One region of the Candidatus Nitrosacidicoccus urinae genome, then DNA from elsewhere that is predicted to be linked to it. Evidence: predicted binding sites of a transcription regulator. Region 1 holds the regulator's gene; each other region holds the start of a gene.
The links. Region 1 encodes sigma-54, which starts transcription at its own class of promoters, with help from an activator protein. Its sites were predicted from a motif close to TGGCANGNTNCNTGCTT; they were not measured.

Region 1 (11,036 bases):
ATCTATGCCCTCTTCACCAGCACTGATTACAGTATCAAAAGTGAGTACACCCATAATCTTAAAATTTTTGGTAGAAGTTGTTTCAATTTTATAAGACACTTAACTTCTTTCTAAATTAATTAATATAATGAAAGGTACTAAAAATTTTTACTGATTTAGAGCTAAGAATTATTATCTCCTTCCGCTGTTTTTTTGTAGAGAAATTGTCCTATTAATCTTTCTAATACCAATGCTGGCTGTGTTAAAGTAATTTCCCCCCCACTTTTTAACATAGTTTCAGATCCACCTGGGTCTAAGGCAATATATTGCTCTCCTAATAATCCTGCAGTATAAACGCTTGCGCTGGTATCTTCAGGAAGATAATTGTATTTAGATTCGATTTGCATTACCACTTTAGCATCATAAGTTTTGGGGTCAAGCTCTATTGATGCAATTCGACCAATTGTCATTCCTGACAAAGTAACACGAGATCGTATTTTAAGAGCACCAACATTCTGAAATTTAGCTACGATAGGATAAGTATTCTTTGTCGTAACAAGACTAAGGTTGCTCACTTTCACAGCTAATAAGAATAGAGCTAATAAGCCAGCGGCTACAAATAAGCCTACAGCAAGTTCCAAAGTAGTGGATTGTTTCATAATTTAGTTACTAAATCCCAAACATTAATGCGGTAAGTAAAAAATCTAGTGCCAATATCGAAAATGCGGAATACACTACGGTGCGAGTAGTTGCTTGAGATATTCCTTCTGAAGTAGGAACGCTATCATAACCCTCAAAAACTGCAATCCAGCTTAATACAAAACCAAATACAATACTCTTCACAACACCATTTAATACGTCACCTCTCCAGTCAGTGGAATCCTGCATATGTGTCCAAAATGCACCTTGATCTACGCCGAGTAAGCCTACCCCTACAAAATACCCTCCTAGAACCCCGATTGCAATAAATATGGATGTCAAAAGAGGCATGGAAAAGCAGCCTGCTAAAAATCTAGGAGCAATAATCTGACGCATAGGATCAACTGCCATCATTTCCAAAGCAGATAATTGTTCTGTAGCTTTCATTAATCCGATTTCTGCAGTAAGTGCTGATCCAGCCCTCCCAGCAAAAAGCAATGCACTAATTACAGGACCTAACTCTCTAACCAAAGTTAGAGCAACCATAGCTCCAAGCGATTGTTCAGCTCCAAATTTTGTTAGTGTAGTATAGCCTTGTAATCCTAAAACCATACCAACAAAAAGACCTGAAACTATGATAATAGACAAGGTCAAAACACCCACAGAATATACTTGAGTAGCTACTAAAAAGGGGCGTAAAAACAAAACAGAGCTACTCAGTAATAGCCTTATTAAAAAGAGGCAACTTCCACCTAAACGCCGGAGAGTACTTAATCCCCGTCGACCTAGATAGCGAATAAATTTAACCACCAAAATCCTCGAGTTATATAAAAAGTTGCTAGTTAACGAGCTTAAATAGCTTATCCCAAATCATTTAAATCATCTATCCATATCTAACAAGTCTTTTCTATAGTCCTCGCCAGGATAATGAAACGGTACAGGACCATCAGGTAATCCCTGTATAAATTGCTTAGTGGCTTCTTGAACAGACGTTTTAATTTGATTAGGAGTACCTTGGTCTATAATTTTACCATTGGAGAGAATATAGATATAGTCAGAAATCGATGCTGCCTCCTGAACATCATGAGAAACTATGATGCTTGTGAGTCCGAGAGTATCGTTGATAGATCGGATAAGATGTAATAAAGCTCCCATAGAAATAGGATCCTGTCCAGTAAAAGGCTCATCATACATAATCATCATAGGATCTAATGCAATCGCTCTAGCTAGAGCCACACGACGTGCCATCCCACCCGAAAGCTCACTAGGCATCAAATGGCGAGCGTTACGTAATCCTACTGCTTGAAGTTTGATAAGTACCAGATCTCTGATCATCGACTTAGATAGATAAGTATGCTCTCGTAGAGGAAAAGCAACATTATCAAATACAGAAAGCCCAGTAAGTAAAGCACTGCTCTGAAACAACATACCTATACGCTTGCGTAGCGTATATAGTGCTTTATTTGATAAGTTTGCAAGGTCTTGACCGTCTATTTTGATAATGCCTTGAGTAGGAGATAATTGTTTTCCAATGAGGCGAAGTAAAGTGGTTTTCCCAGTGCCGCTAGGGCCCATAATTGTTGTTATTTTTCCTCTTTCAATATTAATGTCAACGCCATTAAAAATGGATCGTATCCCTCTGGAAAAATGCATATTCTGCATTGTAACTAGCCGATTGTCAGATTTCATAGGATATAATCTAAATAAGTGCTATATCGGAAATTTATTTGTTTTCATTTAATTGCATACTACAAATGCATAAATTTATGAAGTTCATTTCATATCTTCAATATATGATCTACACTGATACAAAATCTGCTACTTAAGGAATTTTCAACAATGGCTTTTTGAAAGCAGAGCTCTAATATAATACTAAAGCAATAGGACAGGAAATGCTGTATAAAGTTTTTTAAAATATTTAAGTGTATTAACTAAATTTGATAAGATGTATGAGAGTTACTTTTTTTAGGCGGCTTTAATAAAATTATGAATAAAACATCAGTAGCAGGATGGCATACCAAGTTCGGGTTATTACTACTTATAACTATATTAGCTGGCTGTGGTAGTACTACAAAAATAGCAGCCCCTGATCCTAGAGATCCTTTTGAGCGATTAAATCGCACTGCTTATAAAATGAATGAAGTCACAGATCGCCTTCTGATGAAGCCTGTTGCTAAAGGGTATCAAAAAGCCGTTCCTGGCCCTATTAAAAAGGGAATTCATAATTTCTTTGGTAATATTGATGATGTTATTGTTCTAGTGAATGATTTTCTGCAAGGAAAATTCCAGCATGGAATTACTGACATGGCACGAGTGCTGACAAATAGTACCGTAGGCCTAATTGGATTCGTTGATATGGCATCTTTAGGGGGAATGAAAAAACATAATGAGGACTTTGGTCAAACCCTTGCTGTTTGGGGCGTGAAACCTGGTCCTTATCTGATTATGCCAATGAGTGGTCCTTCTACTGTTCGGGATGCTATCGGATATGGAATGTATGGTGCTGCTTGGCCTATCACTTATTTTCCTAGCCTAGGCATTCGCCTGGGCTTAAGTGCAGTGCGAACAATAGATATGAGGGCAAATTTACTAGCTGCTAAGGATATACTTGATGAATCCTCCTTAGATCCTTATGTTTATATGAGAGAGGCATATTTTCAACGTCGAGAATTTGAAATTCATGATGGTAAAGTACCTGCAAAAGATTCCTATGATAATTTTGATTTTGACGACAGTGATGATGATGAAGATTCTGCAAGTAGAAATCTTCTCTTTAAACAGTATTACTCTTTAGTGTCTAAACCTACTGATCCTGTTTTCCCAGAGCACTTTACTCCTGCACGCCCATTAAAAAAGAAACCAGATCTTAATAAGGAAGGAATTCCTGGTGATAAATTAGTTTCTAATAATTGATATCTACCTCTCCTCTACATGGAGTTTTCTATAAATTGATTTCTTAAATATCCTCTATATCCTTACTTTTTAAGTATGGATACTAAAATAATTCAGTTAGGTATTGCTGTTCTTGAAACTGAGGCTAAAGCAATAGCTGATCTTAAAACTAGAATTGACAGCAATTTTATAGCTGCATGCAAGTATATGCTCTCTTGTACTGGGCGAGTTATTGTTTTAGGTATGGGGAAATCAGGTCATATTGGCAGTAAGATTGCGGCAACCTTAGCAAGTACTGGAACACCTGCCTTTTTTGTACATCCCGGAGAAGCAAGCCATGGTGATTTAGGGATGATTACTGATAAAGATGTAGTACTTGCCCTCTCCAACTCTGGAGAAACTGAAGAGATTTGTATGCTGATTCCCCTAATTAAACGCTTGGATATCCCTTTAATTGCATTGACTAGCCGATCTCAGTCAACCTTAGGAAAAATGGCGGATGTGCATATTAATATTAGTGTTGCGCAAGAAGCTTGTCCTTTAGGGTTGGCACCTACGGCAAGCACAACAGCGACCCTTGCAATGGGTGATGCATTAGCCATTGCATTATTGGAATCTAGAGGGTTTACCAAAGAGGATTTTGCACGATCTCACCCTGGGGGACAGCTAGGTCGACGTCTTTTACTGCATATTAGAGATATCATGCACCAAGGTACAGATATTCCAATAGTTAGGGATCATGACCTTTTGAGCCAAGCTTTGTTAGAGATGACCTCTAAGGGGTTAGGTATGACAACTGTTATAAATAATGCAGGAGAACTCGTAGGAATATTTACTGATGGGGATTTACGCCGATCTTTAGATCAAGGGGTAGACATTCATCACACTTTGATCGCACAAGTAATGACAGTGAATTATAAATCTCTAGGTCCTGACCAACTTGCTGTAGAAGCATTAAGTATTATGGAGCGTTACCGAGTTAATGCCTTACCTGTCGTAGAATACTCAACTCAAAAATTAGTGGGTGCTTTAAATATGCACGATTTACTCCGTGCAGGTGTTTTATAAAAAAATAGTAATTGAATTTTATGGACGATCTTTTTACTAAAGCTTCGAAGATTAAACTAGTTATTTTTGATGTAGATGGTGTTTTAACCGATGGAGGACTTTTTTTTGATTCTAATGGACGAGAAAGTAAAATCTTCTATTCTAGGGACGGTCATGGAATGAAAATGCTACAAAATACCGGAGTCAAAATTGGAATTATTACAGGACGTACCTCTGATGCTGTTCGTCAAAGAGCAAAAGATTTAGGTATTGTTTGTGTATATCAGGGGCAAAAAGTAAAATTAGCTGCCTATAAAGAATTGATTGATGAGCTTAAATTTGAATCTTATGAAACTGCTTATGTAGGAGATGATATAGTAGATCTAGGTGTTATGAAACAAGTAGGCTTATCAATTGCCGTGCAGGACGCTCATCCTCTAGTAAAAGAGCAGGCCCATTGGATAACCCCTAATGTAGGAGGAAAAGGGGCTGCTCGTGATGTTTGTGAACTCATCATGAAGGCACAGAATACCTTCCAATCCCAATTGGAGTAGTACTATTAGTCGTCGATTCCAATTCAGAAGTATTGTTACAGTCCTTTCTATTATCTTCTTGATAAGCTGGACAACTTTAATAAAAAAACCGCTCCCCAAAAAAGTTGGCCATAGTCCACACAATAAAAAATATAGTATTGACTACTTCATGGATAACTTTATATCCACTGGAATAGATGAGCAAGGATTACCACATCATACTTTAAGTGGCCCTAGGATGGTTCATTACTCTGACAATGATGTGATTGATGTAACTACTCCTTATATCGTCTTTTATCAGAAAGATGTTTCTCCAAAATGGAGTGCTATTTCTGAAAGAGGGCTGACTAAAGGTAACAGTGATAGAATTTTCCTTGTAGGAAAGGTAGTTATTCACCAGCTAGATGAAAATGGTATCGAACTAGATGATATGACAATTTTTACTAGAAATGTAAGGATAGAATTGGAGAAAGAATATGCTGAAACTAGCCAACCAACCACTATGTTTAGTCCTTCAGGGAGAACAGATTCGGTAGGTGCTCGACTCTATTTTAATGAAGATCGAGTAGAGCTCATATCACAGGTTAAAGGAGATTATGTATCAACAGGTAAGCCTTAGTTTTATTATTTTTGGGCTTATTATTTTAAATTTAAACTGGACAATCGTACTTGCCTCTAGCAATAGTACTGAAGAAAAACCTATTCATATTGATGCTAATCGTGGAGAGCTAGATGATCGTAAACAAACAGCTATCTATTACGGCGATGTTCATCTTACTCAAGATGATATGAAAATCGATTCTGATACTTTAACCATCTTCTATGATGAGAACAAAAAAATTGAAAAAATGATTGCAGTAGGAAAACCTGCATGGTTTCACCAATTACCTAGTGATGGCTCTAAAGAAACAAAGGCCAAAGCATTACGTATGGAATATGTAGATAATAAATCAATGATATATCTCTTTAAAGAAGCCCATGTATGGCAGGGAGAGGATGATTTTACAGGAGATTATATAGAGTATGATACCGAGCGTCGTATTGTTAAAGGGCAAGGAGGAGAAAAAGGAACAAGTACAGGGCGTATCCATGTAACAATTTATCCTAATGAAGAAAATAGTACTGCTCAAAAAGATAAATTAGGTTTTATAGCAAATACATCTAAGAAAGAGAAAAAAGTAACTAAAAACTCTTTACCAACTAATACAAACTTAGAGAATCATACTAGTAATAAAGAGCACCCTGAGCAAATAAAAAGCGATGGCTATACTAAGACAAAATTAAATCTTCGATCAGAGGCTAGTACAAAAACTAAAATATTAGCACTATTACCAGAACGTACACCTATCACTGTCCTTAAGACGAATGGCGAATGGTCCCAAATTACAGCTGCTATTAGCGGAAAAATTTTAAAAGGCTGGGTAGTCTCACGTTTTATTAATATTGAAGCTAAACATCAAGAGTTAGAGGACTTAAACTTATCAGAACCTCAGACTAAGATAATGCCTGAGAAAGATGACATTAATGCTAAAGAAGATATAAAACTGCCTAAGAATGAAACAATAGTTACAACAAAGGATAAAGGTACCTTAGAGATAATACCAGAGGATGAATTAAAATCTTCTGAAATAGAAAAGTATGAAATTGAAGAGACTCCAGCACTTGAGGGCGATCTCTCCGATGGGCGTACTAAAACATGGCTAAAACTACTTGATCGCCCTCATCGTAAAGGTAAAGAAACTGCTCTTATTCCGCCCCGAACTCAAGTGGTGATTTACGGTCATCAGGGACCTTGGGCTCATATTGCTACCCTTGTGAATGGAAAAGCAGTAAAGGGTTGGGTAAAAGAGAATGATATTCGGCTTAAAGAAGGGGATGATCTAGAAGAGTCATCCTAAATTTATGAATCATGTAGTAAATAAATTATCTATAAGCAAACTTGCTGCTAATCATCTTGCAAAATGCTACCAATCTCGCTGGGTGGTAAAAGACGTTTCAGTAGAGCTTTTAAGTGGTGAGGTAGTAGGTTTATTGGGCCCTAATGGTGCTGGAAAAACTACTTGCTTCTATATGATAGTAGGATTAGTTCCTCCAAATAAGGGGCAAATTTCTTTAAATCATCACAATATCACTCACTATCCAATTCATCGTCGTGCCAAGTTAGGTATTAGCTATCTTCCTCAAGAGGCATCTGTATTTCGTAAACTTACTGCAGCTGAGAATATTACAGCCATTGTTGAAACACGAAATAATCTAACCAAAGCACAACGTGATTACTTAGTAGATAGTTTACTTAATGAATTGCATATTACTCATGTAAGGAATACGCTAGGAATGAGTCTCTCAGGAGGAGAGAGAAGACGAGTAGAGATTGCAAGAGCATTAGCAGTAGAGCCACAATTTATATTGTTAGATGAACCATTTGCGGGTGTGGATCCTATTTCGGTGTTAGACATACAGGATATTATCCGCCACCTTACTGATAGAGGAATTGGCGTGCTTATCACTGATCATAATGTTCGAGAAACTTTAGGCATTTGTCAACATGCCTATATTGTGAATGCGGGAGAGGTGATTGCTAGTGGCAAGCCTCAAGAAATTCTTAATAATGAACAAGTCAAAGAGGTCTATCTAGGTCATAACTTTAATCTATAATATTTAGTACTTAAAAAATCATAATAAAAATGAAAACCGGACTCCAATTACGATTAAAACAACAGCTTGCATTAACCCCTCAATTACAACAATCAATTCGTTTATTGCAGCTTTCCTCAATTGATCTCCAAAATGAGGTTCAACAGATGCTGGAATCCAACCCACTATTAGAACAAGCTGAGCATGAAGAAGAACATGTTATAAATAATGAAGAATCTAAAGATTCAACCTCTACTCTACTAGAAGAGAATATACCTGAAGATCTTCCCATAGACGCAAATTGGAGTGATATTTATGATTACTCTTTATCTCCAAAACCATCTAAAGATGAGTTCCTCTTTGACATAGATAGTATTAAAAACACTCAAGAGACGCTACAAGAGCACCTACTCTGGCAAGCTTATTTAAATACTACGAGTGAAAGAGAATTTTTTATTGCTAGTAAAATTATTGATGCTATTAATGAACAAGGCTATTTAGATAGCTCGTTGAAAGAAATAATAGAAGCTATAGAAAAAAATATCGTAGTTGAATCTGAGGAAATTCAGGAAGTTTTATCTAAAATACGCAACTTTGATCCTCCAGGCATTGGTGCAAAGGATTTAAAAGAGTGTCTTTTATTACAGCTTAATCGCTATCCAACTGATACTCCATTATTAGATCTTACTAAGTGGCTTGTGCTACGCCATTTATCTGATTTGGCAGAGCGTAATTATGAAAAAATAATTAGGGCAATTAACTTATTGCCAATAGGAGAAGAGCTAAGTAGAGAAAAATTAGATTTAATATTAAAAATGATCCGTTCTCTTAATCCCTATCCAGGCTATCAAATACAATCCAATAAAACTGAATATATTATTCCCGATGTTTATGTCACCAAATCTAATGGTTGCTGGAAAACTGAATTAAATCCAGAGATCATTCCTCAGCTTAGAATCAATAGTTACTATAAGGATTTAACTCATAAAAATAATAATGCACCTGCTACGCAGAGTTATTTGAAGGATCAACTTCAGGATGCTCGCTGGTTTATTAAGGGAATACATGTTCGTAATGAAACTTTGCTAAAAACTGCTACCTGTATTGTTAAATATCAACGGAGATTCTTAGAATATGGCAATGAAATAGATATATGCCCATTAATATTACACGATGTTGCAAAATCTATTGCTATGAATAAATCAACAGTATCTCGTATTACTACTAATAAATATATGAATACTCCTTGGGGGGTTTTTGAATTAAAATACTTTTTTTCTAGCGGTATAAAAACAGAAAATGGTGAAGGTTATTCCTCAACTGCTATTCGTGCTGCAGTTAAAAAATTAATAGCACAAGAACCAGTAAATAAACCTCTAAGCGATAACGCTATTGCACTAGTGTTAGAAAAACAAGGTATTAAAATATCTCGTCGTACAGTTACAAAGTACCGGGAATTTTTGAATATTCCCACATCTAGTGAACGAAAAAAATCTTCATAAATTTTAATAAATATAGTTATTAACACTATATAAATTACTATGAAAATCTCTGAAATCCTTACCCCTGAACAAATTATTATTGATTCTTTGGCAAGCAGTAGTAAACAAGTACTAGAGCAGCTTGCTAAATTACTTTCCCATGGTACTTATGGGCTGGAGGTAACAGATATTTTAAGTCATTTACTAGGTAGGGAACGATTAGGAAGTACTAGTATTGGTAATGGTATTGCTATTCCCCATGCTCGAATAGAAGGAAGTCCATATACTATTGCAGCATTTATCCGTTTAAAAAACGGAATCGATTTTAATGCCATTGATAATAAACCCATAAGTTTATTTTTTGCTCTATTAGTACCTGAAAAATCTACAGATGATCATTTAAATTTACTTGCTCAGTTAGCAACCCTATTTCGTAATCCTAAACTGTGCCAATACTTGCAAGAAGTTAAAAATTCTCAAGATTTATTACAAACTCTAATAGAGTGGGACAACAAGCCGAGTTTATCTAAGTAACTTAGTGCTATAGTATTAGCTATTTAGATTCATGAATCTAGCTACTAATAATAGTATTATGACTCATGGTGTATTACTTGTTATATTTAACCTAGGCGTACTCCTTACAGGAGAGAGTCGAGTAGGTAAAAGTAGTCTTGCCTTAGAATTAATTCAACGAGGTCATCGCTTAATTGCTGATGATGTACCCATTTTCCATAAAGACAGCGATAACCAAAAATTAATAGGTAGCTGTTCCCCCATCCTACAAGATTTTCTTGAAATACCAAGTTTAGGTGCTGTTAATATTAGAAAAATATATGGGGAGCAAGCTATTATTTTTGAACACGCCCTTGATTTTGTAATCCATTTAGATATAGAGAAAGAAATAGAACCTCTCAGCCGTAATTTAGGGAAGTGGGAGCAACTTGGTATTTCAGTTACCCAACTTACACTACCAATTACAGAGCGATTACCATTAGCTTCTATAATAGAAATCGCTGTTCAAGATTATCAACTATATCAAAATGGCTATGATTCACTCTTAGAACTAGAACAGCGTCAGTGTATATAGTGTATTTTGAAAAATTAAGGATCGCTAAGTATAGGCTTTCATGAAATTACAAATTATTAGCGGGGTATCTGGCTCAGGAAAAAGTATCGTTCTTCATTTCTTAGAGGATCAGGGTTACTATTGCGTAGATAATCTGCCAGTTGATCTACTCCCCCATTTTGTAGAAAACGTGGATTGGAATAATCCTCATATTCATGGAGCTGTTAGCATTGATGTGCGTAATTTTTCACAAGAACTAGCACATCTTCCTCATATTTTAGAAAAAATTAAAAAGATGGGAGTAAAGTACTCCATAATCTTTCTTGACGCAGATGATGCAACTCTGCTTAGGCGCTTTAGCGAAACTCGTCGTAAACATCCCTTAAGTAATATTCCTTTAGCCAAAGCTATTCAAGATGAGCGAGATTTACTTGCAGTCATTACGCAAAGGGCAGATATTAAAATTGATACGACTAATACAAATATATATCAGCTTCAGCACCTCATCAATATATATATAGCAAATGATCGAACAACGGAAATGTCACTATTATTTCAATCTTTTGGATATAAACATGGCGTTCCGCTTGATGCAGATTTCGTATTCGATGTACGTTGTCTACCTAACCCATACTGGGAGCTGCATTTACGCTCTTTAACGGGGCAAGATAAAAGTGTAATTTCTTATCTTGAAAATCATAAGACAGTACTTCAGATGAAAGAGCATTTAATCCATTTTCTACAACAATGGTTAGCAGAATTTAA
Region 2 (11,036 bases), 1.1 Mb from region 1:
GATGGATCGGTTCTTTTTAAGTAACCCAGGAATGCGTTCCCGAATTGCCCACCATCTAGATTTCCCTGATTATACTCCAGACGAGCTCATGGCGATTGCTAGAATTATGCTGGCTAACCAAAATTATCGCTTTAGTACTGAAGGAGAGAAAGCATTTGCAGAATATATTCCAGAACGAATGAAACTTGAGCATTTTTCTAATGCTAGATCTATTCGTAACGCCCTTGATCGTGCCCGTCTTCGTCAAGCCAATCGATTATTTGCATCTCGGGGTAAAAAATTAAATAAGATTGATTTGATTACTATTGAAGCAGAAGATATCCGAGCCAGCCGTATTTTCAAATAGATAAGTACTAAGATAATTAATTTCTGTAGATAAAAAATAATAATCATTAGCTCAAGAAAGTGGTATAAATGAAATAATCGTTTAATAATATAGATAGCTTTGCTATTTAGGATAGATAGGGAGGAGTAGGTTGTGAATATATATGATAATGACAGCAACGAACTATCACCCCTTCGGACAATGCCGAAGACCATTGATGCGGTTCATTTTAATCGTGTTCGCTTAGCACTACGAAGAATCAGCAACCCCCTACAGATACCATTACCTAAGCATCGAGGTCTTTTGATGCTCCTAGATAATAAAGAATGGCTCTGCGTAGATAGCTTTCATGCAGATCGACTCATTCTTGCATGGCGTTCTTTTGATACGAGCCATAGGCAAGGGATTCATGAACCTATCTCCTGTAAGCTTAGCTTTTATCACATGCACGCAGGATTAATCATGGGATCGGCAATTGAACACCTTAGCCAAACACTTGCCCAACAACTTGAGGAAGTACGTCCTCATTCCATCAAAGAAGGAAAGACTTCCTCTATCGCTTAATTATTTCTACTAAAAAACTAATATGCTTTAATTAAAGCGCCCGTTTTTAGATAGCTTATATTTTATTTACTCTCTTTCTTATTTTGAGCTTCATAGGTTTGAATAAAGCTATTAGCTTCATCAATCGCAGATTCCATTTCACTTACTAATTTGCTCACATCAGTTTTAATTCCATCTAAACTACCCTGTAAAGAAGCAATCGCTTTTGCATTTAAGTTATGCTTTAAAAAAAGCACTTGATCATGGAAAGTAGTTAGGACTGGATTCATTTTTGCTGCGGCCCGTTTCATAGATTGCAACAACTTTTCGTAATGTGCTCGAGTTTCAATCAGTTCCTGCCTGCTTTGTGCTTTTAGCGAAGCATTACTATACTGCTCTAGTTCTCCTTCCCATTCTGCAAATAGGGCATCGGCAACATTTTCAACAGATTTAATTCGGTTATTGACTGCTTTAGCTTTTGATTCGCTATCTTCATACTCTCCATTCATTTTTTTATACATCACCTCCAAGTCCCCACCATCAAAATTAACGACAGAAGAAAATTGTTCGAGAGCTGATTGGAATTGATCTTTAGCGTCTACTTGGGCATCTCTTACTTTTTCAACTCGGCTAGTAAGAATATCTCGCTTCTGAACGCCAAATTTTTCCATAGTGTTGTAATAAACAGTCTCACAACCCATGAGAAATAAGGTGATAATAATAATGTTGAAATAGCGAACTTGATTCATGGTGGATACAAAATGATTTATGAGAGTAACAATTTACTTATTGTTTAAATTTTTTAGATTTAAGCTATTAAAGTAATAATAACAAAATGGATAGAAAGGGAAAAATTTTTATATTAGGGCTATTTACTTTAAAAATAGCCCTAAATTTTTTAGACTAATCCTTCAATTTTAAGTACTTGTTGCACTTGAGCATCTTGCACTAAGGTATCATGAAAGCGTTGTAAGTTAGCGTAGGGCTTAATCCCATCCTTGAGTGCTTTATTGCCCCATTGGAGCATAGGAAGGGCATAGGCATCTACTGCAGTACGCTTATTGCCTACAATGTGATCTTTACTATCAAGGTGATTTTCGAGTAACTCATAGCGCTTAGCGATTAATTTTCTTGCGGCAGCACGAACAACTTCTAGATCTTCCTCATCCTTAGAAGTGGTATAGCGTTGAGGAAAATAGAAAGGATAGAAAGCAGGATGTAAATCCCCCGTCATAAATAACAACCAACGATCAAACTCGGCATTTCCACGTAAAGAACCGTCAGAGCCTAAATTTGATTTAGGAAAACGATTGGTTAAATACTTAAGAATTGCACCTGACTGGGTTAAGGTCCAGCCTTCTCCTGTATCTAATACCGGTACAGCACCTGCGGGATTTAATTTAATAAGTTGTGGACTACCAATCTTTACTGCCTCTGCCCCGTAAGACTCTCCAATCCACTCAAGCACAATATGAGAAGCTAAAGAGCAAGCTCCCGGTGAATAATAAAGCTTAATCACTATTAATCTCCTTACCAAAATCAAATTCATGTGTTTTGGCTAAATATTCATCAAGAAGCAATAAAAATATCTTTTTGAATGTTTAACCAGAATAGAAGCCACTTATTAAGTAGCTTAATAAAAGTATAGAGTGAAATACAAAACTTGGCTAATAAGGTCTTTAATCCCTTGAATTTATACTCTTTAAGTACCATATACTTTAATGTTATAGCATTTTAATTTTCTTAGGCTAAGGGATAAAGCGATGAAACAGCGACAGGTCATTCAAACCGTACAAGGGCGATCCACTTATGATGGTGCCGGAGTACACATTAATCGAGTGATGGGTACATCTCAATTACTTCAATTAGATCCGTTTTTATTATTAGATGAATTTAAATCTGATAATCCAAATGATTATATTGCAGGATTTCCCGATCACCCTCATCGAGGATTTGAAACCGTCACTTATATGCTTACAGGGCGGATGCGTCATAAAGATAATCAAGGAAATAAGGGATTGTTGACTGCAGGTGATGTGCAGTGGATGACAGCAGGTCGTGGTATTGTTCATTCAGAGATGCCAGAGCAAGAAGATGGATTATTGTGGGGTTTTCAGCTTTGGGTTAATTTACCAGCTCAAGATAAGATGACTGCCCCCCGTTATCAAGATATTCAATCAGAGCGTATTCCTATTTTTGAAGAAAATGGAGTAAAAGTAAAAGTGATTGCTGGAGAAATCAATGGCTATAAAGGACCTGTAGATGCTCCTACCACCCAGCCTATTTATTTGGATATGGAATTACCACCTCAAGCTAGCTATAGCTTATCTTTGCTTGATCACTATAGTGCATTTATTTATGTTTATGTAGGATCTGCTCAAGTAGGTAACCCTATTAAAACGATAAATCAAGGCACCCTTGCGGTGCTTGATTCAGGAAATACAATCACCATAACTACAACAGATGAATCTGCCAGATTATTATTTATCGCAGGTCAACCACTTAAAGAGTCTATTGTGCGCTACGGACCTTTTGTCATGAATAGCAAAGAAGAAATCCAACAGGCACTTGCAGATTACCAATCGGGTATTTTATAAAAAATTTTATAAGGGATTTTTATTTTCTGAGTTCAATATGACAAAAAACGACATTTTTAGTCATAACCTGCCTATTTAGGTCAGTAAAAATACCTAGTATTTCTGGGATAAAATACATAACTAATTGATTAATCTATTTAAGATAAAATTGGCACGGTAATTGCTTTATATTTTATCGAGTACTAAAGTACTTGGTAAGATGGTTTTCAAAGGTAGCATAAATTGCCTTTGTTTTGGCTCCTAATCGTGGTGTATTAGGAGCCTTTTTTTGCTCAGAAAAAAATATCCTGTCTTTTTTTATTCCTATCAAAAATAAATCTCCCCTATTTTCCGCCTGCAACTAGCTTTTAAATAAATTTTTTGAGTTAAATTTCTCTACTTCCTTGATTATTTAAGATCATGATCTATAGTTGACAATTGATATAATAAATACAAAATAGTGCATCTTATCCAACGCTTTAGTGTTTTGTATCAATACACTATGGAGACTTGGATTAATGAAAGTAACGAAAATATCTGCTGCACTCGCCTTGAGTACAGCTTTTACAATAAACGCTCACGCAGCCCCTTTAGTCTCAAATGGAGATTTTTCTCAGTCCACCTATAGTACAGCCAGCCAAGTAGGCGATAGTGGTACCACATCTTATGGACAAGGACTCGCTGGCTGGACAGCGACTGGTTATACCATTTGGTATCCTAGCGTACAGGATTCTATTGACGGACCAGTAGCCAATCAATTTACTAATGATACTGGCACATCTCCAGATAACGCTCAGAATTTACACTCTACTATGACAGGTACGGATGCCAATGGAACTAGTATGAATATTGGTGCCTTTGTCGGGTTAGACGGAGATCAGACTCAGGATCAAGACTTTTCTAATGGGAATACTGTTCAAGCTTCTATCTCTCAGACGATCAATGGATTAACAGCTGGGCAAAACTATACTGTTAGCTTTGATTGGGGCGCAGCCCAACTACAAGGTCGTACTGGAAAAACTACTGAGCAGCTTCAAGTTTCTCTAGGTAATGTACCTCTATCTCCAAGTGGGACTCTCCCAAGTGGTGCTCAATCTACAGCTGTTCTTGATAATTCTAGTGGTGGATTCACTGGCTGGCAATCTCAATCTTTTACCTTTACCGCCCAAGGTGCTAGCCAAGTGTTAAGCTTTCTTTCTGTAGGTACTCCAGGCGGACTTCCTCCTATGGCAGTATTAGCTAATGTAGCTATGGTAGCGGATGTTACTCCTCCTAATAATGTGCCAGAGCCTGCTGCAATTATTTTATTTGGGACGGGGTTATTTGGATTAGCCTTCTTTATGCGTCGCTATAGCGCAAATTTATTATAATCAGTATTTTCAATGGGTTACTAGGAAAAACTCCCTAGTAACCCATTTCTCTCGTATAGTAGTACATACCTTGAGGGTGTTATTATTGCTAATATCTGTTTATATTTCAGGGGTTATAAAATTTACTAGCCTTCTCTGTGAAGATAGACTTCAAAAATAGTATAAATTTCTCGATAAATTAATATTCTGCTTTTTTTCATTTTTTACCTGCCATTTTTCCTCTACCAAAACGTATAAATGCTTTACTATATAATCTTTTTCTTCTTGAATTTTTAAAGAAATAACCTATTTTTACTTTAGGCTGATTATAAAATAATAAAAATTACGTCTTATCCAATGCTTTAGCTACGTAATTAGTTATGTAACTACTTTAAGGAGGCTTGGATCCATGAGATCATCGAAAATATCTGTGGCACTTGTTTTGAGTACAATGCTTGCTAGTGCACATGCTATATCTCCTCCTCTAGTTCAAAATGGGGATATCTTTGATACTGTTAAGATAAGCTCAATTCCTGTCAATGGTTCTATGCAGCTTGATTCTAAAAGCAGTAATGATGGTTCTCCTTCTGTGCTAGAATCTGCTACAGTTACTCTATTTGGGACTGGGTTATTTGGATTAGCCTTCTTTATGCGTCGCCGTACCATTGATTTATCATAACTATTTGCCTTACTAAAAAAAGCCATTGTATGATGGGGGCTACTTGGAATATCTATTCCAAGTAGCCTTTTTTCATATAAAACATCACTTATTTTATGAATGAACTCACTGTTACCATCTTACATCTATCTGTTTGGTTGTTTTTACTCTGTGCTATTTTTGTTCCCTTAGAGCGCGTATTTAAAATTGAGAAACAAGCTTTTTTTCGCTCTCAATTCTGGGTGGATCTTGGTTATTATATGGTCAATGGAATAGTCTCTGGCATCATGCTGACACCGCCTTTAGCCATTATGGGCGGCTTTATTTACCAGCTAATTCCAATCCATATTCATGAAGCCATTAATGGGCTTTCTGGAGGTGCTCGCCTTGCTTTATCACTCACAGTAGGGGAATTAGGTTTCTACTGGGCCCATCGTCTGACTCATAAGGTTCCTTTGCTTTGGCGATTTCATGCTATTCATCATAGTGCTAAAGAGGTAGATTTTTTAACCAATACCCGTGCTCATCCGGTAGATATTCTTTTTACCCGGATTTGTACTTTTCTACCTGTACTTTCCTTAGGATTGACTGGGGATTCATCTACGGTAACTGCATTGTTTTTAGTCATTGGGGTAACGTGGGGATTTTTTATTCACGCAAATATCCGCTGGCGTTTTGGATTTTTGGAGAATTTTATTGCCTCTCCTTTTTTTCACCATTGGCACCATACTAATATGGGGCAGCGGGATAGAAATTATGCCTCTATGCTACCTATCTTAGATCATATTTTTGGGACTTATATTTCCCCTAAACACTGGCCTACTCAGTACGGCATTGATGCTCCTATGCCTGTTTCATTTTTTGGCCAACTCATTAAACCTTTTCGTAATCTTTACGCTTCAACTACCCGCCGTACCTCTTAACTATAAAAACTCTAAGAGCTTTAGTCATTTTCTATTTTAATTTTTTATTTATTTTAAATTTTAGTCATAATTTTCAATTAGATATATTATCTAAGTATTTTTATATATGGTATCTGTTTTCTAATAGCCCAAAATTGATACTGACAAAAATAAGCAATCGTGCTTACCCAATAGAATATCTTTCTTAGAAGAAAGATATTAACCTCATCATTATGATGAATAATTAGATCTTATCTTAAATAAGCTCAATAATTGGCTTTTTGTTACCATGAGCGTCACTGACAAAATAGATACCTAAATATGTACTTATAGGCGCATATTATCAATAAGTTATCAATTATAATTGATAATTAAGTATGTAATTATATTGTAATATATTGTAAATGGCACGAGTGTTGCTCTATATCTCAAGTAACTTTTTATGTAACTAAATGATATAGAGGTTAATCTCAATGAAACTATCAAAAATATATACAGCACTTGCTTTTAGCACGGTACTTGCCACTAGTGCCCATGCCAATTTAATTTTAAATGGTGATTTTTCTGATGCTGGTGGTATCACTACTCCTACTCAGTTTGGTACTGCAAGCGGTAATGGCTATACAGCATCTAACTTTATTGCAAATTGGACTGGAAATGATGGCTATGAGATCTGGTACCCAAGCGCATCAGATGCGACTACCATGAATGCTACTGGACAATGGACTAGCACTGGTCAAGAAATGCTCTGGGGTCCTGTTGCTCCACCACCTAGTGGGAGTGGCTCGTTCGTAGGTCTAGATGGTGATCAGACAGCTGGTGTCCAATCTAGTATTAGCCAACAAGTCACAGGTTTAACAGCCGGCCAACAATATACCCTAACTTTTGATTGGGGTGCAGCTCAAATGCAAAGCCGTACCGGTGGTACCACAGAATTTCTACAAGTTTCTTTTGGTGATGATACACAATACACTGGTACTAATGGTGCACAAAGCACTATTCCTACAGGTAATGATCTTTTAAACAACGCTTCTGAGGGCTTTACTGGTTGGCAGTCTGCAACTATGACCTTTACCGCAACTGCAACAAGCCAAGCCTTAACATTTCTTTCTGTCGGTACCCCAAGTGGGCTTCCTCCTATGGCATTACTCACCAATGTATCTATGGTAGCTAATCCTAGCGTGCCAGAGCCTTCTATGATGATGCTATTTGGTACAGGATTGTTTGGATTAGCTTTCATAAGCCGCCGCTGTGCTGTTACGCTAGGGTAGAAATCTTTATTATTTTTTCATAAATTAATCCTCACATTTATAAGGGCGTAGTAATATGCCCTTTTTTTATGGTGAAATTTCAGTAGATAAGAAATAATTATTCTCTTATGATATTCCCACTATTAGGAAGGTTAGATAGTATATAAAGATTTAAATTAAAAATTGGAGCGTAATGAATGAAATTACCATTAGAGGTAACTTTTCGTGATACTGAATATTCACCTGCGGTGGAAGAAAATATAAAAGAACAGGCAGATAAACTACACCAATTCTATGAGGAAATTATTCGCTGTCATGTGATTGTAGAAAAAGGGGATAAACACCACAATCATGGCAATATCTACCATGTAAGGATAGATTTGACTATTCCGGGAAAAGAGCTTGTGGTCAGTCGTGAGCCTGAAAAGAATCATGCCCATGAAGATGTCTATATTGCTATTCGAGATTCTTTTCGAGCGATGCGCCGCCAACTAGAAGATCATGTACGCCGCCAGCGGGATCAGGGAAAGCATAGCAAAATATTACCTGATGAAGACGAGCAAGATAAATCTTCCTGATAATTTATCCTAATCTTTTAGGGTTAATTTTCTATTTGGGGCGCCTGTAAATCTGCAATCTATTCAAATTACCCACTATACGAAATCTCATCTTAAAATGCAGGAGTTTTCTGAGGTATCTGAATGCCAAGGAAAAATTCTTGAATCTGAGAATGTTTGGGTTCATATCCAAGATTTAGCAGATTATAAAACTTTATTGCACCTTGCGGCATTGTTTAATATTCATCCGTTAGCGGTAGAAGATATTTTTAAAAAAGAACAGCGTCCCAAAATAGAGCCCTATGAAGAGCAATTATTTATTGTTCTAGGATTACCTACTATTGAAGACAATACTTTAAAAATTAGAAGAGTAGGGTTATTTCTAGGAAAAAACTATTTAATCAGTTTTTGTGATGGGGTAAATAACCCCTTTACAACACTTCAAAAAAAATTACACAAAAAAAACAATACGATTCAAGCACACAGTATCGATTATCTTTTTTATACCTTGGTTGACTCTGTAATCGATCAGGGTTTTCCTTTGTTAGAGAGTAAAGGAGAAGAGGTTGAGAACTTAGAAGAAATTTTATTATTCCAGCCTACCCGAACTGAATTGACTCACATACATCGATTAAAGCGAGAATTATTACATTTACGACGAATATTTTGGCCACAAAGGGAAGTGGTTAACGCATTGTTACATATGGAAAGTGATTTAATTAGATCAGATACCCAAATATATCTTCGAGATTGCTATGATCATAGTATCCAGCTCATGGAACTATTGGAGACTTATCGAGATATGGCAGGAAATATGCTCGATCTGTATCTCTCTAGCATCAGTAATCATACCAATGAGATTATGCGAGTACTGACTATCATTTCCACCATCTTTATTCCATTAACGTTTATTGTGGGAGTTTATGGGATGAATTTTGAGTCAAACAATCATAATCCTTGGGCAATGCCAGAATTAAGATGGCATTATGGCTATCCGATAGTGTGGCTAGTCATGATTTCTATTGTGATTGGATTACTAGTATTTTTTAAAAAGCGTAAATGGTTCTAACTTACTTTAAGTAAAAAACCATGATGTCTTACTGGGATTATGGGTTTACTGTACTCGCAGCGATTATATTAAGCGGTTACCATATTTGGCTTCTTTGGAAAACTCGTCATCAGCCCTTATCTACCGCTATTGGGCTATCTCGCAGGATTCGTAAAATATGGGTTAAGCAAATTATCGCTGAAAATCAAGCGTTACTTGCTATTCAAACCCTTAGAAATTGGACGATGGCAGCCACTTTATTGTCCTCTACTGCAATTTTAATTGCATTGGGAATTTTAAATGTAGCTTTTATGACAAAAGGTCAGCCTGATCTTGCGAAAATCATAGACTATTTTGGCTATTCTAGTAATCGATTTTGGTTTTTAAAATTAGTCACTTTAAGCAGCAATTTTTTCTTTGCTTTTTTTAATTTTATCTTGGCTATTCGTTACTATAATCATGTAGGTTTTATTATTACAGTCTCTGGGCATCAAGAATCAGGTATTAGTGTGGAATCTGTAATAAAGATCTTTCAGAGAGGAGCGGATCATTACACTTTAGGCATGCGAGGTTATTACTTCTCTATTCCATTATCTCTATGGTTATTTGGATCAATATGGCTATTTGTAGGTTCACTGCTATTAATTGCTATACTCTTTAGACTAGATCGATTTGAGTAAGCCCAAGCATAAAAAGTAGGTAAAAGTAATAAAGTAAGTATAGTAGAGGAAAGAATTCCTCCAATCACTACGGTAGCTAAGGGACGCTGTACTTCAGCACCTGCACTAACCGCTAATGCCATAGGGATAAAGCCTAAGGAAGCGACTAGTGCTGTCATAAGCACTGGGCGAAGGCGGGTAAGTGCACCATGATAAACAGCATCTTCTAGTGATAATCCATCTTCTTTATAGAGTTTATTAATAAATGCTACCATCACTAGACCATTAAGAACAGCTACCCCAGAGAGGGCGATAAAACCTACTCCAGCAGAGATGGATAAGTTAATCCCTCGTAGCCAAAGTGAAACTATTCCACCCGTGAGTGCAAAGGGAATCCCGGTAAAGACTAATAAACCATCTTTAAAGTTACCAAAAGTGCTATATAGTAGAAAAAATACAAGGAGGAGTGCGACAGGAATCACAATAGTAAGCCGTTTTGCCGCTGCGATCATCAACTCGAAATTACCTCCCCAAGTTACCCAATAACCTGCAGGAATTTTCATTTTAGCTTTAATTTTTTCTTGTGCCTCCGCCACGACTGAACCCATATCTCGACCCCGAACATTAAAAGTGGCAACGATTAATCGCTTAGTATCCTCTCGGGAAATCTGGTTTGGTCCTGCATGAATATCTATTTCTGCCACTGAACTTAAAGGAATATAGCTCACTCCATCGTTATCCTGAATATTAAAGTCAGTTTTTCCAAGACTTAAACTAAATCCTGAAAAGGGTTGAGAAATCTCTGAAGAAGAAACAGGGTTTATAGGCAAGGGAATAGGCAAACGACTTAGATCAGAAATATCTTGTCGATATTGCTCTGGTAGTCGTACAACTAGATTAAAGCGTCGATCTCCTAAATAAATTTTCCCAGCGATTACTCCACCAGTTGCCGCTTGAACAAGATTTTGAATATCTGCTTTATTGAGTCCATAGCGAGCTAAATTTCGTTGATTCATTTTTATATTCAAAATAGGTAACCCCGTCACCTGCTCTACCCGTACGTCTGAAGCACCCGGTATAGTTTTAACAATTGCTGCAATACGATCAGCCGTCTCTAATAGTATTGAGCGATCCTCTCCAAATACCTTGATAGCTACATCTGCCTTTAC
Region 3 (11,036 bases), 450 kb from region 1:
TTATTTAAGCCAAATGCCAGCAATATGATCCGTAAAATCTACCAACAAGATAACTCTAAAATAGAAAGTGCGTTTACCCTGTATTACATGTCAGTGAATATAGGCTCTATGATTTCTATGCTACTCATCCCATGGGTAAAAGACTATATCAATGACTATTTCCATAGTGATTTTGGGTGGTATATTGCATTTTCAATCAGTGCTATTGGGCTTATTTTAGGGTTAAGCTACTTTTTTATGATGCATCAGAGTATTGCACATATTGGCTCTTATCCAGATTTTCAACCAATAAAGTTAGATAGGCTTAGTTTAGTGTTTATCGGGAGCATCATATTTATATTTTTTTCTGCTTTTGTTATTAAAAACGAATATATTGCTCGCTGGTTCATATATATAACTGGGATTAGTGTATTGCTATTTTTTATTTTTTTAATGGCTACTAATCAAGGCAAAGAGCGATATGGATTAATTATTACCTTTCTTTTAACTTTACAAATTGTTTTTTTCTTTATTTTTTATCAACAAATGGCTACCTCGCTAGCCTTGTTTATCTTGCGTAATGTGGATTGGGGGTTTTATATTTTTGGAATCCATCTATTTAATTGGGCACCTGCTCAATTCCAAGCATTAAACCCTATTTGGATTTTTATCTTAAGCCCTCTTCTTGCTTGGAGTTATATTTATACTAATCAAAAAAATAATTCTATTGCTACTAAATTTATCATTGGTTTTATTGCGATGGCAGCCAGCTTCTTTGTTTATAGCATAGCAGTACATTTTTCCAATACCGAAGGTAGAATTTCTTCTTGGTTTATTGTTTGGGGCTATGGTTTTGGGGCACTCAGCGAACTGCTGATTAGTGGTTTAGGATTAGCTGTTATTGCCCGCTATACCCCAGATCAGATAGGTGGATTAATGATGGGAGTTTATTTTATTGTCACGGGTATTTCCCAATACTTTGGCGGATGGGTTGCTACCTTAGCAGCAATTCCTAAGAATATTATTGATCCCCAAATTACTTTGCTTATTTATACTAATCTATTTAACTGGCTATGTATTGCAGCAACCATTTGTGCTTTAGTTGCTTTAGTATTATTACAGGTAATTAAAAAATTTCAATTTAAATTACAGAATATAGATTCCTACGAGAATAAATGAAAATACTACCCAATAAGAATAACGCTAAACTACTTGGTTCAGGAACGTTACTAGGAGGAGTTTGACCTCCACTGCCATTATCGCCTCCATTGCCTCCATTATTAGCACTATGCAAATTGTAACCGAGATCTTGCAAAATCCCTAAATCTACGTCACTAAAAGTTCTTTTCTCAGTACCAGGATAAATTAAATAGTACATTAAATCACTTGGATTATTTAGATGGACTAGGCTGGAGCCTTGCTCCCAAGTGGAAGGAGCATAGACTTGAATAGGATTTCCTCCATTAGCTGCATTAGCATGCTCGCCACTAAAGAAAACATTATTGCTAGTCAAGGCACTTGGAGAAACGTCAAATATTCCTGCAGAATTAATAAGTGGAATAAGTGGTGTGCCATCTCCAAGCACTAAATGGCTATCATAGGTAGTATAGGCATTAATACCGTATTGGTCTGCATAAATACTTGCTCCTGTTTCACTAATAAAGGAATCAAAACCTAAGTCATGAGCAATCTCATGGAGGGCTACAGTGAAAAGATCGTACTGATCAAATGCAGGAGCATCTAAGCTGCTGTTCCAATTTTGATCAAAATTAAACTGTATCGTAGCATCAGGTATAGTTACGTCAGAAGGAACTCCCGGACAGAGAGAATTGCCCTCTCCACAGGGATTGTCCCCTGTAGTAATATGGATGGAAGGGAAGCTGTTATTAAATCCATTCTGAATAAGATAGTTAGCACCTCCTTGTGCCAATATATCATTGGTAGGCGTATTATCCATAGATAAACTACTATAGACCAAGGGGGGTTGACCAGCGATTATATTATCGCTGTTAGATGGAGTACTAGGTGATGAAGTACTAAGGCTGCCAACTTCCAAGTTAAAAGTTCCATTTTCGTTAATCACTGTATTGATATATTTAAATACACCTTGGAGAGTATCTTGGCGTTGTTGCCCTAATGTCAGCCCATTGGGACCAACTATAGTTGGATCATCAAACCCAATACCTGTATTATTGTTTACATCATCATAAATTGGATTGAACATAATAGTTGCTTGGGCTGTAATAGAGCTACAGCCAAATAATAGCGGGAATAAGTATTTCTTAAGAAAGGATAACATAGTGATTGGTATATATTTTACTTATCTTTGGAGATAAACAAAGCAAAATATATGCCATATGTTATATCACTAATAATATCAATTAGATATTAATATTAGTTTATAATTTCTACTTGATTTTGTTCAATTTTTTGTCACATTCGTGCCCATTATTTTCACCTCTCTATACTGTTTTCAAACAAAAATTTAAGATAATGATAAAGTATTTGCTATTCTAATTTTGGACCAAGCCTTACTATATTTTAAGTTAGATCATTGCTTATTAAAAACCTAAAAACAATATAGCATATCATGCTAGAAGAGATTTATACGGAAGTTACTTTACGGCTACTGGTTTCCCTTGTGATAGGCGCTTTTATTGGTCTTGAACGTAGTTATCATAGTCGCCCTGCAGGATTTCGCACTTATGCTTTAGTATGCCTTTCTACTTGTCTTTTAATGCTCGTCACTACCTATGAAATGTATTGGCTTCCCAGTGCTGCTTTAGAATATACCAGAATGGATCCTACTCGAATGGCTCAAGGGATAATCACAGGAATTGGTTTTCTTGGAGCAGGGGTAATTATGCAGCAAGGGGTAGCTGTCCATGGATTAACTACAGCTGCTTCCATTTTGGCTACGGCTGCTATTGGTATATTGATTGGGGTTGGTTTCTATTTTCCTGCATTTTTAGCCGCTTTTCTTATCCTTGGTATACTCTCTTTTTTCAAGTGGTTAGAAAGTAAAATTCCTGTACAAACTTATGCTTATCTTTCGATTCGTTTTATGCCCCATGAAAAAATACCAGAGGCAGAAATTCGCTATTTAGCAGAAAACCAAGGGTTTACTGTTTCTAACTTAAACTACCGTATTAACAATAAAGAGGATTTTTTTGAATATAGTATGGTAATTCGTACAAACCATGTACATCATATTGGATCACTTGCTACTACGCTTAGTCAAAATAAACTAATTAGAGAATTTATAATTTCACCTACACCAATAAGTAATTAATTTATAGTTAAGTTAAATAATTTAATATCACAATTTTTACTAAATCCTGCAAAAAAATGATTCATCATAATAGGAATTTGCTCTTTTAAATTATAACAAGCACTGTTTCTAATATATTCTTGAGCAATACCTGTTAAATAGCAGAATAAAGATAAAGTTAGAATTTTTGGATCAGCCTTAGTTGTTAAATAGTTTTTTTCCTGAGCTCTCTCAAAATAGCGGATTAATAAGCCAAAACTCTCTAATTTTTGCTGATTTTGTTTTTTTAGTACTTCTTCCATATCCCCAGAGTAGTCACACTTTAAAAAAAAAATAGTGAGGATACGCTTTTTCTGAGCATTTTGCTCTAAATCAATTAATAAATTAGTACATAAATCTGAAAGCTGTTTTAGTGGGTTTGGGTGATCTTTTTCTAGATCTTGTAAAATCATATCGGTAAGTGGCTGGTATAACTTATTATTAAGTGACTGAAAAATATCTATTTTATTTTTAAAATGCCAGTAGATTGCCCCCCGAGTGACACCTGCTCTTTGTGCAATTTCCTCAAGGCTTGCTTTAGCTACCCCTTTTTCAACAAAAATAAAACTTGCTGCCTATAAGATATCTTCACGGGTTTCTTGAGAACTGGCTTTAGTTTTTCTAGTCACTAATAGTTTTATACTCTTAAAATATAACGATCAACATACAATAGTGTATGTTACAAATATTTGCTTATTTTGTCTAATGATTAATGTTTAAAAATAAGTAGTTTCAATGAATTAGTAACTAGCATCTATACACCATCCTGTTTCTCTCCTAAGATTTATATACAGGTATATTTACCTTAATTAAATTAAATAATTTTAACTAGACAGGACTAGATTATGACGAAAAAAATACTATTCTTAATACTAGGTGCATTATCTTTCATTGTATTAAATGCAGAAGGGCATGGAGATGATGATAAACATGCTAGCCACGGGGAGCATAGCAGTAGCCATGGTGGAGAGCATAGCCATGAATCAGCAGCGGGAAAACCTGGAAGTCCTTACAAGGTTAACCGAATCATTAAAGTAACTATGAATGATAGTATGCGTTTTGTACCTGATCAAATCACAGTAAAACCTAATGAAATTATTCGCTTTAGCGTGAAAAATGATGGAAAAATCACTCATGAAATGGTGATTGGCACTATGGATGAACTTAAAGAGCATGCAGAGATGATGCGTCAAATGCCCAATATGGACCATGAAGATCCCAATGCAGTTTCAGTTGAAGCAGGAAAGAGTGGTGCACTGATATGGCAATTTAATGAATCGGGTACTGTAGACTTTGCTTGTTTAATTCCAGGACATATGGAAGCAGGTATGAAAGGACAGATCAAAATAGCAGCTGAATAATACAAGCTCTTGAGCGGGGCACTCTCTATTATGAGGAGGTTTATATGTATGATTTTGACCCTGAAGGGAAGCGGCTACCTATAAAAATAGATGGCACCTCTAATGGTGAGTTTGCCCCCTATGAAATTACCGATGATCAGAAAAAAATCAAAGAAGAAGCTAGCAAAAAAGCTTCTGAATTAGCAAAGCACCTAGGTAGAACTAGGCGATCATTTTTAAAATCCGCCTGTGGGGCGGCAGCTACCTTATTTGTAATGAATAAAGCCCATGCTTATCTAGGCTTAACAGGTGGCTTTTTCAACGTATCTGCAGAAACAATTACTGAATCAGAGCTAGCAGAAAAAACAGTGAATAGCCCTTATTTAGTGATGGATATGCAAACCCATTGTGTAGAGCCTTCTGGAAATTGGGCAACAGGCAAAGAAGGGAAAATTTGGATTCAAACTCTAACTCAGGTCTTTGATCAAGCTCCTAAATGCTTAGGAAAATCAGCAGAACAAGAACGATTTCATTGCTATTCTGCCCAACAATTAGTTAAGGAAGTATTCTTAGATAGCCAAACCGATATTGCAGTAGTCTCTGCGCTATGGGGGGCAAAAGGTCATAATCCCACTCCTACGGACTATGCCGCTGAAGTAAGGAATCTTATTGAAACCCTTGGGGATCGTAATCGAGCATTAATCCATGGTGGTGTGCTACCCAATGAAGCCGGTGCTCTTGATTTTATGGATGAGCAGGCTGGAAAATATCAAATAGATGCATGGAAATTCTATCCCCAATGGGGACCTAATGGGGTAGGATTCTTCTTAGACGATCCAAAATACGGGATTCCAGCCATTAAGAAAACAATTAAACTAAAAAAACCGATTATCTGTGTTCATAAAGGGTTATCTCTACCGGGGCTTGAGTATAAATATTCTTCACCAGAAGATATGGGAAGAATCGCAAAAATGTTTCCTCAAGTAACCTTTATCACTTTTCATTCTGGATTTGAAAACGAAGTAGCTGAAGGTCCTTATAATCCTAGCAATCCAAAAGGCGTAGATCGCCTCATCAAAGCCCATCAAGAGAGCGGCTTTAAACCTAATCAAGGGAATTTATATGCAGAGCTAGGCAGCGTATGGCGTCATAGCATGTCCCATCCGAATCGAGCAGCTCATCTCATGGGGAAGTTACTAAAATATTTTGGAGAAGATCGGATTTGTTGGGGTACGGATAGTATTTGGTATGGTAGCCCACAGGATCAAATTCAAACTTTTGCTAGCTTTGAAATTTCAGAAGAATTTCAACAAAAATATGGCTATCCCCCATTAACAAAAGCAGCAAAAGAGAAAATCTTTGCAAACAATGCACTGGGAATCCACGGTATTAACTCTAGCCGCATCAAAAAATTACAGCAAGATAAAGTCAAAAATTTCCGAGAGCAGTATGCTCTTTCTCCTAACCCAAGTTTTGCTACTTTTGGTCCGAGAACTAAAGAGCAGTATGAATCTCTATGGAAAAGTAGAGACGGTTATCCTACCTAATTTTCACCCTCCTTTGAGCTGAACTAGCTTAGATAGGTGCCTTATGCTGTACAATTAAGGCACCTTTTTTTTATCTACTAAGACTAAACCCATGACAAGTACGCCTATTAATCCATTAGGTCGGGTGCTTTTTGCAAGTATGGTAGGCACCACCATCGAATTTTTTGATTTTTATATTTATGCTACTGCTGCAGTGCTGGTTTTTCCTAAGTTATTTTTTCCTGCTTCAGATCCTACATCAGGAGTATTACAATCTTTAGCCACTTTTGCTTTAGCATTCTTTGCTCGACCTTTAGGTTCTGGATTATTTGGTCATTTTGGCGATCGGGTAGGTCGTAAGGCTACCTTGGTAGCTGCTCTACTTACTATGGGTATATGTACTGTGTTAATAGGTATGTTACCTACTTATGAACAAATTGGAATTTTCTCACCCCTATTGCTTGCTCTATGCCGTTTTGGCCAAGGACTAGGGCTAGGTGGGGAATGGGGCGGTGCTGTATTATTAGCCACTGAGCATGCTCCCTTAGGTAAGAGAGCTTGGTACGGCATGTTTCCCCAATTAGGAGCACCTGTTGGTTTTATTGCGGCTAGTGGTATTTTTTTAATTTTATCTGCCTTATTAACCGATAATCAATTTTTTAGTTGGGGTTGGCGCATTCCTTTTATTGCCAGTGCTGGATTAGTCATTATTGGTTTATGGGTTCGATTAAAAATTACTGAAACCCCTGTATTTCAAAAAACTCTAGATGAAGAAGGACGGGTACAAGTGCCTATGGTTTCTGTGTTTCAACATCATACCCGTGCTTTAGTTCTAGGTACGATCATTTCACTGGCAACTTTTGTTTTATTTTATTTAGTCACTGTATTTGCTTTAACTTGGGGTACTACTCAGCTAGGATACTCTCGAGAACAATTTTTGTTTATGCAGATTGTTGCAGTGATATTTTTTGGAGCCACTATCCCTCTTTCAGCACTCCATGCAGATAAACATGGTCGGCGCCATGCTCTTTTATGGATTAGTGGAATTATTGCTATCTTCGGCATGTTATTTGCTCCTTTATTCTCAGCAGGCGTATGGGGTGTATTATTAGGGTTAGTAATTGGTCTCTCTTTGATGGGCTATACTTATGGTCCACTAGGAACTGTACTCTCTGAGCTTTATCCCACTCATGTACGCTATACGGGTACCTCCCTTAGTTTTAATTTGTCTGGAATTTTTGGTGCTTCTTTGGCTCCCTATATTGCTACTTGGCTTGCTACTCACTATGGTCTTCAGTTTGTAGGATATTATTTAAGTATTGCAGCATTCCTAAGTTTTATTGCTGTTTTAATGATTGGAGAGACCAAAGATATGGATTTAGCTTGATGTTGTTTTTCTTAAACTAGGTAGCGGTAAAAAAACACGAACTTGTAAGCCACCTTCAGATTTATTATTTAAAAATAGCTCTCCCTCATAGGCTTCTACTAAATCATTCACAATTCCCAAGCCAAACCCTTGTCCAGGTACTTGCTGATCTAAGCGAGTGCCTCTTTCAAGCATGGTTTTTTGATATATCGGATCAATTCCAGGACCATCATCGGTTACTGTAATCATTAGTCCCTTAGATTGACTCTCTAAAGTAAGGCATACTAATCGATCCGCCCATTTACAGGCATTATCTAGTAAGTTGCCTAGTAACTCCAACATATCATCCCGATCGAAAGGAAGGGATTTATTGGGCAATCCTCTCTCTATTTTTAACTCTAGTCCATGATCATAGGCTTGTCGTAAAGTGCGAAGCAGCAAAGGAACATCTTCAGTAGGGATAAATCGATTTTTTGGAGCAAATTCTGCGGCAATCCTCGCTCGACCTAATGCACGTTTAATACTAGACTCCATTTGCTGGATTTGTTCGCTCATATTTTTTGCAAGATCTGGATCAATATTTTGTAACTGAGTTTGGCATTGATTTTTTACTACTGATAAGGGGGTTTTTAACCCATGACTTAAGTCGCCTACAGCATGCCGGGATCGGCGTAGCTGTCTTTCCGTATAATCTTGTAATCGGTTAACCTCGTTTACCAAAGGTTTTAATTCTTCTACTACATCAGTATCTAACATAGTACGTTGCCCATCTCGAAATTGTGCCAACTGTTGATGGACAAGATGAAGAGGGGTTAAGCCACGGCGAATAAGCCACTGCTGAAGCAATGCTAAAAATACAAGAATAAAAATCCAAAGTAAAATACCACGGGCTTTAATATAGGTAAAATCCTCCAGTTGAGGGGCATAATCCAAAGCAACAACAATAGTAATAGGCTGATTGGCAATTTGATAATGGGCTTGGTAGCGAAGTAATTTCTGCCTTTGAGGACCAAGTATTAAATCAATACTCAGTCCATCTTTTTCAAGTTCCTTTAGTTGAAAATCCCATAAAGAGCGAGAACGCCAATAAGTATCTTTTAAAGATATAATGAAGTAATGGCCAGAAAAGGGGCGATGATAGATAGGGTTAATTGCTTGCTGGTTTAAATAAATTTTTTTACTTTCAGGTAGGTGGTTTAAAGCAGCTAAAATATTGATAGTTTCACTATGTAAACTAGTTATTAATGAGGTACGTTGTCTTTGATCTAGCCACCAAATTGCTATTTCCCCCATGAGTGCCCCAGGAATAAATAGGCTAATAAATAAGCCAATTCCTAGCTGGCGTTTCATGGAAATCATGGATTTATCCTAAAAAGCAGTAACCTTGGCCCCGGCGTGTTTCTATAATTTGCTCTCCTAACTTGCGACGTAAACGGCTTACATGAACTTCTAACACATTGCTATCCCGCTCATTTTCTCCATTGTATAGATGGTCATTGAGCTGCATACGGCTTAATACCCTACCTGGATTTAGCATAAAACAACGCAATAGACGAAATTCGCCGCGAGTGAGTTCATATTCTTTTCCTGCCTGCCAAACGCTCCGACGTGACTCGTCTAAGGCTAGTTCTCCTGCTTCAAGTCGTGGGTTATTCACGGTACCATGGCTACGGCGTAGCACTGCTTGTACCCGAAGTAATAATTCATCAGGATGAAAAGGTTTACTTAAATAATCATCAGCACCTGCTCGTAACCCTTCCAAGCGTTCCGCCCAAGAATCTCGAGCAGTTAAAATGAGTACCGGTAAAGTAAACCCCACTGATCGCCAATGCTCTAATACTTTTAGCCCACCTAAGCCGGGTAGTCCTAAATCAAGAATAGCTAAATCAAAAGAGCTATCATGGGGTGCAATTACTGCATCTCGACCATCGACTAGCCAATCAATGGCGTAACCATGACCTTTAAATAGTGGTAGTAGTTGATCTGCCAGTGCTACATTATCTTCTACTAATAATAGTCGCATTAGTCATCTACTTGATCTTTAATAATTTGCCCATCATTTGCATTAATTTTAAGCTCCCGTACTACACCTGAGGTAGTAAGAATCTCTAGCTCATAAATGAAAATATCTTTTTTTCTCTGCTCTAGATCTGATTCTAGCAATAGTGCCCCTGGGTAGCGTTTTAAAGCAGCTCCTAAAATTTTTTCAAAAGATAATATTTTTCCTTCTTGGCGCAAGCGAAGAGCCTCATTATGGCCTAGGTCTGCTCTTAAACTCCATGAGACAGAAAAAAGGAGAGCAGCTAACACTACCCCCCATTTTATAGAATGATTTCGAATCATCATTCTTTTGATTTCTTTTTTGGGGCTTTAGATTTTTCATTAACGACAGTACCATCAGCGGCGTTAATCTCAATTTTCCACTGCACTCCCTGAGTATCCACTAATTTAGTTTTATAACTATAAGCACTCCCTTTCTTCTTTAAGCTAGAATCACTTATAGTTGCATTAGGATGATTTGCTAAAGCTGCTGCATCTAACTTCTTAAAAAGAGCTTCAATCTCTTGAGTATTATTCTGATGATTTTGTTGAATTTGTGTTGCTTGCCCTTTATTTGGCATTACTTTTTCAATAGAATTAGTTACATCGGCTTGGGCGAAATTCATAGCTAATCCTAAAGAAGAAATTATAAATAATTTATTTATTTTCATAATATTATCCTTTTTTAAGGGTTAATGATTGCCTTAACCTGTTAGGTTAAAGCACTTTTAGATTAAAAAGTATAGACAAGCCGCATTCCTGTATTAAGAGAATCCTTATGCTTAGTTCGCTCTAATCCAACCCCAAACTGTAAGTTAATATGCTCTGTTAGTTCTTTATGTACTTCAGGCATAACAATAAGATTATCAGAATTACTAGGAAAGTTGGGTTTGTACACCCAATTTACCTCTAACCCCAATATTAATCCTGATGAAAATGTATAAAAAAGATTCTGGTTAACTATCCCCTTATAAAATACATTAGAGAAAAAATCACTACGGCGTGCGCCAGCCATACTGAAAATACTCCAATGTTTATTAAATTGGTACTCTAATAGATATATTGCTGTATTTGAAAAACCCTTACCATCTGTAAAATACTCTCCAGTAAATTGCCATCCATGGGCAAAGTGGCTATTATGATAGCCAAAGGTACCTTGCAATGAAGGCTTATAGTCAGCAATCCTCATATTTCCTTCCAAATGACCCGGATCTACGGGGATATTCGTATCTACTTCAAGTTCTACCGCATAACCATCTAAAAAAGAGTATTCAATTTCAGGGCTAGGAGTTACTGTACCTTCATTTGGACTATATTCAGTTAAGGCATTAATTTCAATCTCTCCTCGGGAAGCACAAAGATTACGCACTAAATCATAAATCATAGGTTCTGGTACGTGGGGGCATGGTCCGGGTTCACTACCAGTAGCAAGAGGTAGGCGAAAGAGTAAGATGGCTAGCCCAATACATTTGTGT

Region 2: a site for sigma-54 is predicted at 6,759-6,775, ahead of OOL07_RS03040 (PEP-CTERM sorting domain-containing protein). Genes of this name have one in related genera too.
Region 3: a site for sigma-54 is predicted at 2,319-2,335, ahead of OOL07_RS05965 (PEP-CTERM sorting domain-containing protein). Genes of this name have one in related genera too.

The regions. Positions count from the first base shown of each region.
Region 1 covers NZ_OX241534.1:1,648,035-1,659,070, forward strand. The annotation lists gene OOL07_RS08130 (STAS domain-containing protein) at 1-99, opposite strand, end outside; gene mlaD (outer membrane lipid asymmetry maintenance protein MlaD) at 162-638, opposite strand; gene mlaE (lipid asymmetry maintenance ABC transporter permease subunit MlaE) at 649-1,428, opposite strand; gene OOL07_RS08145 (ABC transporter ATP-binding protein) at 1,498-2,307, opposite strand; gene OOL07_RS08150 (MlaA family lipoprotein) at 2,605-3,531, shown strand; gene OOL07_RS08155 (KpsF/GutQ family sugar-phosphate isomerase) at 3,607-4,578, shown strand; gene OOL07_RS08160 (KdsC family phosphatase) at 4,599-5,111, shown strand; gene lptC (LPS export ABC transporter periplasmic protein LptC) at 5,170-5,709, shown strand; gene lptA (lipopolysaccharide transport periplasmic protein LptA) at 5,687-6,988, shown strand; gene lptB (LPS export ABC transporter ATP-binding protein) at 6,993-7,745, shown strand; gene OOL07_RS08180 (RNA polymerase factor sigma-54) at 7,775-9,226, shown strand; gene OOL07_RS08185 (PTS sugar transporter subunit IIA) at 9,266-9,739, shown strand; gene OOL07_RS08190 (phosphoenolpyruvate carboxykinase (ATP)) at 9,771-10,292, shown strand; gene rapZ (RNase adapter RapZ) at 10,333-11,036, shown strand, end outside.
Region 2 covers NZ_OX241534.1:595,832-606,867, forward strand. The annotation lists gene cbbX (CbbX protein) at 1-346, shown strand, start outside; gene OOL07_RS03005 (hypothetical protein) at 479-889, shown strand; gene OOL07_RS03010 (DUF2959 domain-containing protein) at 952-1,617, opposite strand; gene OOL07_RS03015 (glutathione S-transferase family protein) at 1,767-2,387, opposite strand; gene OOL07_RS03020 (pirin family protein) at 2,632-3,465, shown strand; gene OOL07_RS03025 (DUF642 domain-containing protein) at 3,963-4,814, shown strand; gene OOL07_RS03030 (hypothetical protein) at 5,203-5,472, shown strand; gene OOL07_RS03035 (sterol desaturase family protein) at 5,568-6,374, shown strand; gene OOL07_RS03040 (PEP-CTERM sorting domain-containing protein) at 6,827-7,624, shown strand; gene OOL07_RS03045 (HPF/RaiA family ribosome-associated protein) at 7,801-8,181, shown strand; gene corA (magnesium/cobalt transporter CorA) at 8,249-9,229, shown strand; gene OOL07_RS03055 (DUF599 domain-containing protein) at 9,250-9,888, shown strand; gene OOL07_RS03060 (efflux RND transporter permease subunit) at 9,783-11,036, opposite strand, start outside.
Region 3 covers NZ_OX241534.1:1,194,655-1,205,690, reverse strand. The annotation lists gene OOL07_RS05970 (peptide MFS transporter) at 1-1,158, shown strand, start outside; gene OOL07_RS05965 (PEP-CTERM sorting domain-containing protein) at 1,121-2,278, opposite strand; gene OOL07_RS05960 (MgtC/SapB family protein) at 2,570-3,271, shown strand; gene OOL07_RS05955 (TetR family transcriptional regulator C-terminal domain-containing protein) at 3,268-3,702, opposite strand; partial or broken gene OOL07_RS09290 (TetR family transcriptional regulator) at 3,748-3,852, opposite strand; gene OOL07_RS05950 (cupredoxin domain-containing protein) at 4,135-4,650, shown strand; gene OOL07_RS05945 (amidohydrolase family protein) at 4,695-6,176, shown strand; gene OOL07_RS05940 (MFS transporter) at 6,268-7,542, shown strand; gene OOL07_RS05935 (sensor histidine kinase) at 7,534-8,880, opposite strand; gene OOL07_RS05930 (response regulator transcription factor) at 8,885-9,544, opposite strand; gene OOL07_RS05925 (PepSY domain-containing protein) at 9,544-9,867, opposite strand; gene OOL07_RS05920 (PepSY domain-containing protein) at 9,864-10,232, opposite strand; gene OOL07_RS05915 (hypothetical protein) at 10,295-11,036, opposite strand, start outside.